One region of the Bradyrhizobium sp. NC92 genome, then DNA from elsewhere that is predicted to be linked to it. Evidence: predicted binding sites of a transcription regulator. Region 1 holds the regulator's gene; each other region holds the start of a gene.
What was found. The regulator LexA, encoded in region 1, represses DNA repair genes until DNA is damaged. The targets are predictions, from matches to a motif close to TGTTCNNNNTGTGTTCNG.

Region 1 (3,275 bases):
CGAGCGCGATCTCGCCCTCGCCGCCGGAATGAATCATCCTCATCTCGGCGTTATCCGCCGCCCGAGAGTCGCGATTCTCGCCACCGGCGACGAGCTGGTCATGCCGGGCACCGCGCCTGGTCCCGGTCAGATCGTCTATTCCAATGGCTATGCCCTGCACGCCCTTGCCCGCAGCGAGGGCGCCGAGACCATCGACCTCGGAATTGCCGCCGATACGCTGGAGTCCACGTCCGCCGGCATACGCCGCGCGCGCGAGAGCGGTGCCGACATCCTGGTCACGACCGGCGGTGCGTCGGTCGGCGACCACGATCTGGTCCAGCAGGCGCTCAAGGGCGAAGGCATCGCGATGGCGTTCTGGAAGATCGCGATCCGGCCCGGCAAGCCGATGATGCATGGTCGCCTCGGCGCGATGCGCGTGATCGGCCTGCCCGGCAATCCCGTGTCGTCATACGTGTGCGCCTTCCTGTTCATGGTGCCCTTGATTCGGGCCCTGTCGGGCGGTTCAGTGATTCATCATCAGCGCGAGCGCGCCGTGCTGGGCCGCGACCTCGGCGCCAACGATCAGCGCGAGGATTATCTGCGTGCGCGGCTGGAGGTGCGCGACGACGGCACGCGCGTCGCCCTTCCCGTCAGCCACCAGGACTCCTCCCTGCTTGCGAATCTCGCTGCGGCACAGGTACTTCTCGTGCGCGCACCGTTCGCGCCGAAGGCCGAGGCCGGCACGCCTTGCGAGGTGCTGCGGCTGCCCGTCTGAGCTGCCGAGCCACACGCATTCCGCGAGTTTGGCCGCGTTCACTATAAATTAAGCAGTTGCGGAACACATATCGAACATATAGTGTCCGTTCATGATTTGTTTCGAGGATGTAGCGGCTTATTGCCGACTTCATCGTCTCGGAATCGAACGACATCAACCGGGGGACTTTGGTCGAGATGTTGACGCGCAAACAATACGAGCTTCTGCGGTTCATCAGCGAACGTCTGAAGGAAAGCGGCGTGCCGCCGTCCTTCGACGAGATGAAGGATGCGCTCGACCTGCGCTCGAAGTCAGGCATTCATCGCCTGATCACTGCGCTCGAGGAGCGCGGCTTCATTCGCCGCCTGCCCAACCGCGCCCGTGCCATCGAGGTGATCAAGCTGCCCGAGCTCCAGGCCGCAGCCGGCAATCGCCGCGGCTTCACCCCGAGCGTCATCGAGGGCAATCTCGGCAAGGTGCGCGCGAGCTCCAGCCCGCCCGCGGATGAGGGCGAGCGCCCCGTCGCGGTGCCCGTGATGGGCCGCATCGCGGCCGGCACGCCGATCGAGGCGCTGCAGACCCGCAGCCACACCATCAGCGTCCCGCCGGACATGCTCGGCTCCGGCGAGCACTACGCGCTCGAGGTGCGCGGCGATTCGATGGTCGAGGCCGGCATCCTCGACGGCGACATGGCGCTGATCCAGCGCAACGAGACCGCCAATACCGGCGACATCGTGGTGGCGCTGATCGATGACGAGGAGGCCACGCTCAAGCGCTTCCGCCGCCGCGGCGCCTCGATCGCGCTCGAGCCCGCCAATGCCGCCTACGAGGTCCGCATTCTTCCGCCGAACCGCGTGAAGATCCAGGGCAAGCTGATCGGGCTTTACCGGAAGTACTGATACCGGAAGTAAGCGCTACGCGCGCTTCGATCGTCGATCCAAGATTGGAGCGGATACTTGTCCGCTCCGGCTGGATGGTCTTTCTGGTTCTGCGCTGACTGTTCGGCGCCTCTTCCCGCGCGACACTCGCCCATGCGGACACGCGGCCATTTCGCTCCGCCGGTAGAGTTGTGCCGACAGCGCCGATAGTGCGGGCCAAATGCAAGGACGCGAGGTTTGTTCCTATCGAATCCGGGAAAGATAATGTGATCGCGTGCTGCGGATGCGAGCCGCAGATTTGCCCATAACCGAGCAGAGCGTTGGAGGCTTCCACTCTGATAGAGGCCTGCGCCTCGAAAGAGACGCGGGTCGCTATCCCAGTATGAGGAGCACCCGATGTGTGACTATAGCCTGCATGCCGTCGCGACGCGCCCCGCCGAAGTTGGCGAGACGATCGTCACGACAACCTTCCGCGGCACCTCGACGCGCGGCTTCGCCTCCGAAGCCGATCTCTCCGTCGCGGTCTGTCTGCTGCCGGGAACGGAGCTCGCTTTCGCCGATAACGTCCGCTATGACAACCGCTGGATCTGGACGCGAACCGTCAACTCCCGCGTCGGCAAGTTCGGCAAGATCGACCCGCACATTCCCGATCGCCATCATGACGCGATCGAATTTCCGGACGGCAAGTACGTGCTGGTGACGCAGCTCGTCGAAGGCCAGCGCGCGACCGTGCTGCAATTGCCGGTGACGCAGCAAGCCATCGAGCGCGAGCACAAGCCGCAGATCGTCGCCGACACGCGGCCCACGATCACGCGCCTGCCGATCGGCTGACGCCGTCGGCCCCGACCGAAAAGTCGAGGGCCAAATTCAAATGCCATCGCCGGCCGCGGCCGGCGAGATGGTATGGTTTGCGTCCTGCGGGATCCCGTCGGACCGATTTTCCCCGCATCGATCTTCAATCGTCGGCCTGCAAGTCGGCCTCCGATGGCGTTGCGTCCCGGTTGCGAGGCACGGCCGTCTTCGGCACGAGGCTGCCGTCGAAATCCCCCTCGCCGGCGCCGGCCGGCAGCCAAGGACGGCTTGCCCCTCTCGCCCTCACCGCCTGCACCGAAAAACCCTCTCCGCTTCGCGTCAGAGCCAGCGCGCCCTGACTGGCAAGACGCGCCCGATCGACGACCATCGCCGCGCAGTCGGGCGGCGCGGGCCGCGCCGTCACCACCAGCGCGGCGCGGCTGCAATCATCGGCCAGCGCGTCGATGCGCGTCGCCAACGCGATCAGCCGTCCGTCCGCGAGCGGCGCCACGCAACCGGACTCGTCACATGACGCGCTGCTCGCCAACGAGGCGTTGCCGGCATCACGCGGATCGGCATCGGCGGCCAGCCACTCCTTCAGCAGGAAGCTGTCCTTGCTGGCGCGGATCACTTGCAAGCGCCCATCCGCGCCCCGGACCGCGACGCTCGCACCATCCCCGGCAATCAGGACATCAGGCTGGCGCACCGACAGCCCCCAGAGGATCGCCGCCAGCAGCACCAGGGCGCCGGACCAGCGCAAGGGCGTGCGCAACAGGCCCATCACGATGAGCCCGAGGCTCGCCGCGATCAGCGGCGCGATCCCGAACGCCGGAATGCGGCCGACGGCGCCCGGCAGGGCCGCCACCCAGCGC
Region 2 (3,275 bases), 3.2 Mb from region 1:
GCGCCGAGCTCGAGTTCCAGCAATTCCAGGATTTCCCGGGCCGAATCACTTTCGGCGGTCGGGGCGGGTGCGGCAGGGGCCGCCGGCTGCGCAGCCTCCGGGGCTCCCGCGGGCGCGGCCGTGTCCGGCAGACGCTTCCGAAATAGTCCGAACGCCATCAGCTCTCTCTTGTCGGGGAACGGTCGGGCGCTATTTTCGCAAGTCGGAATGAAATCAGGGTTAACGGTGCCCGACGTCTAGGCAGGCGCCATTACGGCGGCTACCTTTACAGGGCTACCTTAGGAGCAGCCGAGCCCTTTGATTCCGGTGGGTTGGCGGCCTATAAGGCCGCGCTTCCCGCACTCACCTTGACGCACGCTTCCTTCACGAGACCAAGCATGGCCGGACATTCCCAATTCAAGAACATCATGCACCGCAAGGGGCGGCAGGATGCCCAGAAGTCGAAGCTGTTCGGCAAGCTGGCGCGGGAAATCACCGTCGCCGCCAAGCTGGGCACGCCCGACCCTGCCATGAACCCGCGCCTGCGCGCCGCCGTGATCGCCGCGCGCCAGGAGAACATGCCGAAGGACAATATCGAGCGCGCCATCAAGAAGGCGCTCGGCAGCGATGGCGAGAACTATGACGAGATCCGCTACGAGGGCTATGGCCCGGGCGGCGTCGCCGTCATCGTCGAGGCGCTGACCGACAACCGCAACCGCGCCGCCTCCGACATCCGCTCCTTCTTCACCAAGTCCGGCGGCAATCTCGGCGAAACCGGCTCGGTCTCCTTCATGTTCGACCGCACCGGCATCATCGAATACGACCGCAGCGTCGCCTCCGACGACGCGGTGCTGGACGCCGCGATCGAGGCCGGCGCAGACGACGTCGTTTCCGGCGAGGGTGGCCACGAGATCTACGCCTCGACCGAAGGCTATCGCGACGTTGCCAAGGCGCTGGAAGCCAAGTTCGGCGAGCCGCGCAAGGCCGCGCTGATCTGGAAGCCGCAGAACACGGTTGCGGTCGACGACGAGACCGGCGAGAAGCTCTTGAAGCTGATGGACCTGCTCAACGAGCACGACGACGTCCAGAACGTCTACGCCAATTTCGAGGTGTCGGACGCACTGATGGCGAAGATGGGCGGCTGATACCTCGCTCCGGATTCTGCTGTCGTCGCCCGGCTTGACCGGGCGACCCAGTATTCCAGAGACGCCAGAGGGATACGGATAAGCCGCGGCGTACTGGATACCCCGCTTTCGCGGGGTATGACGACGGAATGTGGAGTGGGCGGCGGTGCTCACCCGAGATACCCCACTTCCCCTGTTACTTCCGTTCTGTTTCTGTTTCCCCCGCCGCGGCCAGCCGCTATCACTGGCCCATGACTGCGCTCCCGATTCGTGGCCCCGTTCGCATCATCGGCATCGACCCCGGCCTGCGCCGCACCGGCTGGGGCGTGATCGAGGCTGAGGGCAATCGCCTGATCTACCTCGCCTGCGGCTCGGTGGAACCGCCGGACGATTTGCCGCTGGCGAGCCGGCTGCTCGCGATCCATGAAGGGCTTGCTTCCGTCCTCTCCAGCCACCAGCCGATGGAAGCCGCGGTCGAGCAGACTTTTGTCAACAAGGACGGCGTTGCGACGCTGAAGCTTGGCCAGGCCCGCGGCGTCGCCATGCTAGCGCCCGCAATGTTCGGCATTTCTGTCGCCGAATACGCGCCGAACCAGGTCAAGAAGACCGTGGTCGGCGCCGGCCACGCCGACAAGCAACAGATCGCGATGATGCTGAAGATCCTGCTGCCGAAGGCCGAGCCGCCGTCCGCGGACGCCGCCGACGCGCTCGCCATCGCCATCACCCACGCCCATCACCGCCAGAGCACCGCGCTGCGGCTGAAGGTGGTGGGGATATGATCGGCAAGCTGAAGGGGCTGATCGATTCTTACGGCGAGGACTTCGTCATCCTCGACGTCGGCGGCGTCGGCTATCAGGTGCACTGTTCCTCGCGCACTTTGCAGCATCTGCCCTCGCCAGGCGAAGCCGCGGTGCTGTCGATCGAGACCTATGTCCGCGAGGATCAAATCAAACTGTTCGGCTTCCGCACCGATCAGGAGCGCGAATGGTTTCGCCTGCTGCAGACCGTGCAGGGTGTCGGTGCCAAGGTCGCGCTCGCCGTGCTCGGCACGCTGTCGCCGGCCGATCTCGCCAATGCCATCGCGCTGCGCGACAAGGCCGCGGTGGCGCGCACGCCCGGCGTCGGCCCCAAGGTCGCCGAGCGCATCGTCACCGAATTGAAGGACAAGGCGCCGGCTTTTGCCAATGTCGATCCCGCCGTCGTGCATCTCGCCGGTGCCGTCGACGACCAGCGCGCGCCGCGCCCCGTCGCGGATGCGATCTCCGCGCTGATCAATCTCGGCTACGGCCAGCCGCAAGCCGCCGCTGCGATCGCCTCGGCCTCGCGCAGTGCGGGTGAGGGCGCCGAGACGGCGCAGCTGATCCGGCTCGGGCTGAAGGAGCTCGCGAAGTGAGCGACCCCAAAGCCAGCCGCATGGTTTCGCCCGAGCGCCGCAGCGACGATGTCGGCGACACCGCGCTGCGGCCGCAATCGCTGTCCGATTTCGTCGGCCAGCAGCAGGCGCGCAAGAATCTCTCGATCTTCATCGAGGCCGCGCGCAAGCGCGGCGAGGCGCTGGATCACGTGCTGTTCGTCGGTCCCCCCGGCCTCGGCAAGACCACGCTGGCGCAGATCGTGGCGAAAGAGCTTGGCGTCGGCTTTCGTGCCACATCGGGGCCGGTGATCGCCAAGGCCGGCGACCTCGCCGCGCTCCTCACCAACCTCGAAGAGCGCGACGTGCTCTTCATCGACGAGATCCATCGCCTCAGCCCGGCGGTGGAAGAGGTGCTCTATCCCGCGATGGAGGACTTTCAGCTCGACCTCATCATCGGCGAGGGCCCGGCAGCGCGATCGGTGAAGATCGAGCTGTCGAAATTCACCCTGGTCGGCGCCACCACGCGCGCCGGCCTTCTCACCAATCCCTTGCGTGACCGCTTCGGCATTCCGGTGCGGCTGAATTTCTATACGATCGAGGAATTGGAGAGCATCGTCAGCCGCGGCGCGCGCGTGCTCAACGTCGGCATGAGCGCGGACGGCGCCAACGAGATCGCGCGCCGCGCCCGCGGCACACCGCGCATCGCCGGCCGCCTGCTCCGCCGTGTGCGCGACTTCGCCTCCGCGGCCGATGCCGACAAGATCGACCGCAAGATCGCCGACCACGCGCTGAGCGCGCTCGAGGTCGATGCCGCCGGC
Region 3 (3,275 bases), 110 kb from region 1:
CGCTGCGGATGCCCTGGCGGCCGAGGATGATGCCGCCGGTCGGGAAATCCGGGCCCGGGATGATGGCATTGAGCTCGTCGATCGTCAGAGCCGGATTGTCGATCAGCGCGACGCAGGCATCGATCACCTCGCCGAGATTGTGCGGCGGGATGTTGGTGGCCATGCCGACCGCGATGCCGCCGGCGCCGTTGACCAGCAGGTTCGGGAACCGCGCCGGCAGAACCACCGGCTCCTTTTCGGAGCCGTCGTAATTGTCCTGGAAGTCGACCGTGTCGTCGTCGATGTCCTCGAGCAGCTTCAGCGCGATCTTGGTCAGGCGGGACTCGGTGTAGCGCATGGCCGCCGGCGGATCGCCGTCGACCGAGCCGAAATTGCCCTGGCCGTCGATCAAGGGCGCGCGCATCGAGAAGTCCTGCGCCATGCGCACCAAGGCGTCGTAGATCGCCTGGTCGCCATGGGGGTGGTACTTACCCATGACCTCGCCGACGGCACCGGCGGACTTCTTGTGCTTCTTGTCCGGGGTGTCGCCGCGATTGTTCATCGCGAACAGGATGCGGCGGTGCACCGGCTTCAACCCGTCGCGCGCATCGGGCAGCGCACGCGCCACGATCACGCTCATGGCGTAATCGAGGTAGGACTTCTTCATCTCCTCGTAGATGGAAACGGGGCGAATGTCCGAGGGGTGCGCCGGCTGGTCGCCGGGCTTGTTGTCGTCGTCAGCCAAGGGGGAATCCGGTGAGGTTTTGTCTGGGAATCATATAGCGCATCCGGGGTCGGATAACCACCCTGGCAGCCCCTCGGAAAGCGCTTTTTCCGCTTATTTTTCCAATAACTTACGGCCTCAGAGCCGCGCCCTGGTCGGCCACGGAATCGACCCTCCAGAACCACCCGCAACGCCGGCCTGAACACCAGGGAAGCGGCGCCCCGTCAGCCAGCTTTCCGCTGCGCAACGGACCTCACCCCAAACATGAAGCGGGCCCGGAAAATCCGAGCCCGCCCAGCCAATTAGTAAGGTTTGCTGACCCGATGCGGGAAGCGCGATCGAAATCGCCGCCTCACCGGGCCGAGCGGTCCGCCCGCTCAGAACGGGATGTCGTCGTCCATGTCGCTGTTGCGACCGCCGCCAGCGGCAACCGGACGGCGCGGCGCGCTGCTCACGGGTCCGGAGGAGCCGAAATCGCCGCCCGGCTCGTCGGCGAAGCTGCCGCCTCCGCCGCCGCCACCGCGGCCGTCCAGCATCGTCAGCGTCGAGTTGAAGCCCTGGAGCACGACCTCCGTCGAGTACTTCTCGACGCCGCTCTGGTCGGTCCATTTGCGGGTCTGCAGCGCGCCCTCGATGTAAACCTTCGCGCCCTTCTTCAGATACTGTTCGACGACCTTGCAAAGCGGCTCAGAGAAGATCACGACGCGATGCCACTCGGTCTTCTCCTTGCGCTCGCCGGTGTTCTTGTCGCGCCAGGTCTCCGACGTCGCGATGCTCAAATTCGCGATCGGCCGCCCGTCCTGGGTGCGGCGGATTTCGGGATCCTTGCCGAGATTTCCAACCAGAATGACCTTGTTGACACTTCCCGCCATCGCCGCTCTCCACTCCGAATGCCACTGAATTTCAAAAGAGGGCCAATCCCGCTGCCCGCGTTTCTCTGCGCCCGTCGAGGCGACCCTATACGCTTGCGGGCACCGCTCAGCCTGCCACCCCCAGGGTTATCCCCACATATAGCATCGCACTCAGATTTGTTCCAGATTTGTTCTTTATAGCGGTAGAGCAAACATTCGGCCGGCCGCCAACGAAAAGAGCAGCACTCCGATGGAACTTTTTTGGGTTCCCGTGAACGACGAAAACCGCTTAACATTCATCAAGTTGTTCCACCTCAGTTGAGCCGCGAGTGTGGCATTCCGGAGACGGACTCTGCCCTTTCCTTAGGCTACCTTTGCCTCGGAATTAGTTCATATGGGCGTCGCGCCTGATCAGCCGCTTCGGGGACTTTCGTGAAGCGGACGTAACTGGGGAGACTGCAATGAATAAGGTTCTATTTGGCGCAATCAGTGTACTGGCATTGGGGCTGTCGGCTCCGGCAAGCGCGGCAGATCTTGCCGCGCGGCCCTACACCAAGGCTCCCGCTCCGGCGGTCGCTGCGATTTACGACTGGAGCGGCTTCTACATCGGCATCAACGGCGGCGGCGGCACGAGCCACAAGTGCTGGGACTTCCTCGACACCACCGGCGTCGTCACCGGCGTTCCCGGTACCTTCGTCGGTGAAGGATGCCACAACGCGACCGGTGGCACGGTCGGTGGCCAGATCGGCTATCGCTGGCAGTCGGCCAGTTGGGTGTTCGGCGTCGAAGGCCAGGGTAACTGGGCTGACTTCTCGGGCGACAACGTCAGCACCGTCTTCCCTGGAAGCGCTTTGGTCACCGGTGACCGCAACCGCTCGCGCATCGATGCTTTCGGCCTGATCACCGGCCAGGTCGGTTACGCCTGGAACAACGTCTTGTTCTATGTGAAGGGCGGCGGCGCCGTGGTCGGGGACAAGTACGACGTTTATGCCGCGGCCGGCACGCCGGGCGCCGGCACGCTGCTGGCGTCGGCTCGCGAGACCCGCTGGGGCGGCACCGTTGGCGCCGGCCTGGAATTCGGATTTGCTCCGAACTGGACGCTCGGCGTCGAGTACAACCACATCTTCCTCGGCGACCGCACAATCGGTTTCACGACGCCTGCGGGCGCCGTGTTCGGGAGCGATCGCATCAGCCAGGATGTCGATATCGGCCTGGTCCGGTTGAATTATCGCTTCGGCGGCCCGCTGATCGCGAGGTACTGATATCCCTCTGATTTTGTGAGTGAATGCAAGGGCCGGCCCGCTGCGCCGGCCCTTCTTTTTTGCGGCACGATGCCTGGACGTAGATGAGTCAGCAACCATCACCTTTTCGACTGTTGTGGCTTTTCGGAGACACAACTTGCGGCTTTGGTGGTGTAAAGACGGCGTCAGTTGGGCCGTTGAGTCCGATGCCCTTCCGCGACGGAAGGCAACAACAGAAACTGGGACTGGGATTAAGTTGAAAATGAAAAAGGTTTTGTTGGCTTCGGCCTGTGTATTCGCTCTTGCGGCCCCCGCTTCGGCTGCTGATCTGGCAGCCCGCCCCTACACCAAGGCTCCGGTGGCTGTGGCCTCGGTCTATAACTGGACCGGCTTCTACCTCGGTATCGTCGGCGGCGGCGCTTGGGAGAACGGTTCCGGCGACCCGCGGATGAAGGGTGGCTTCGTCGGCGGCACCGGCGG

Region 2: the regulator LexA is predicted to act here: its motif matches at 1,307-1,324, upstream of ruvC (crossover junction endodeoxyribonuclease RuvC).
Region 3: the regulator LexA is predicted to act here: its motif matches at 1,733-1,750, upstream of N2602_RS20565 (single-stranded DNA-binding protein).

The regions. Positions count from the first base shown of each region.
Region 1 covers NZ_CP104171.1:4,506,404-4,509,678, forward strand. Annotated here, with positions in the region: gene glp (gephyrin-like molybdotransferase Glp) at 1-754, shown strand, start outside; gene lexA (transcriptional repressor LexA) at 931-1,632, shown strand; gene N2602_RS21110 (hypothetical protein) at 2,008-2,442, shown strand; gene N2602_RS21115 (ComEC/Rec2 family competence protein) at 2,567-3,275, opposite strand, start outside.
Region 2 covers NZ_CP104171.1:1,344,040-1,347,314, forward strand. Annotated here, with positions in the region: gene N2602_RS06300 (methyl-accepting chemotaxis protein) at 1-158, opposite strand, end outside; gene N2602_RS06305 (YebC/PmpR family DNA-binding transcriptional regulator) at 378-1,124, shown strand; gene ruvC (crossover junction endodeoxyribonuclease RuvC) at 1,355-1,882, shown strand; gene ruvA (Holliday junction branch migration protein RuvA) at 1,879-2,496, shown strand; gene ruvB (Holliday junction branch migration DNA helicase RuvB) at 2,493-3,275, shown strand, end outside.
Region 3 covers NZ_CP104171.1:4,395,170-4,398,444, forward strand. Annotated here, with positions in the region: gene gyrA (DNA gyrase subunit A) at 1-724, opposite strand, end outside; gene N2602_RS20565 (single-stranded DNA-binding protein) at 1,081-1,575, opposite strand; gene N2602_RS20570 (outer membrane protein) at 2,016-2,816, shown strand; gene N2602_RS20575 (outer membrane protein) at 3,058-3,275, shown strand, end outside.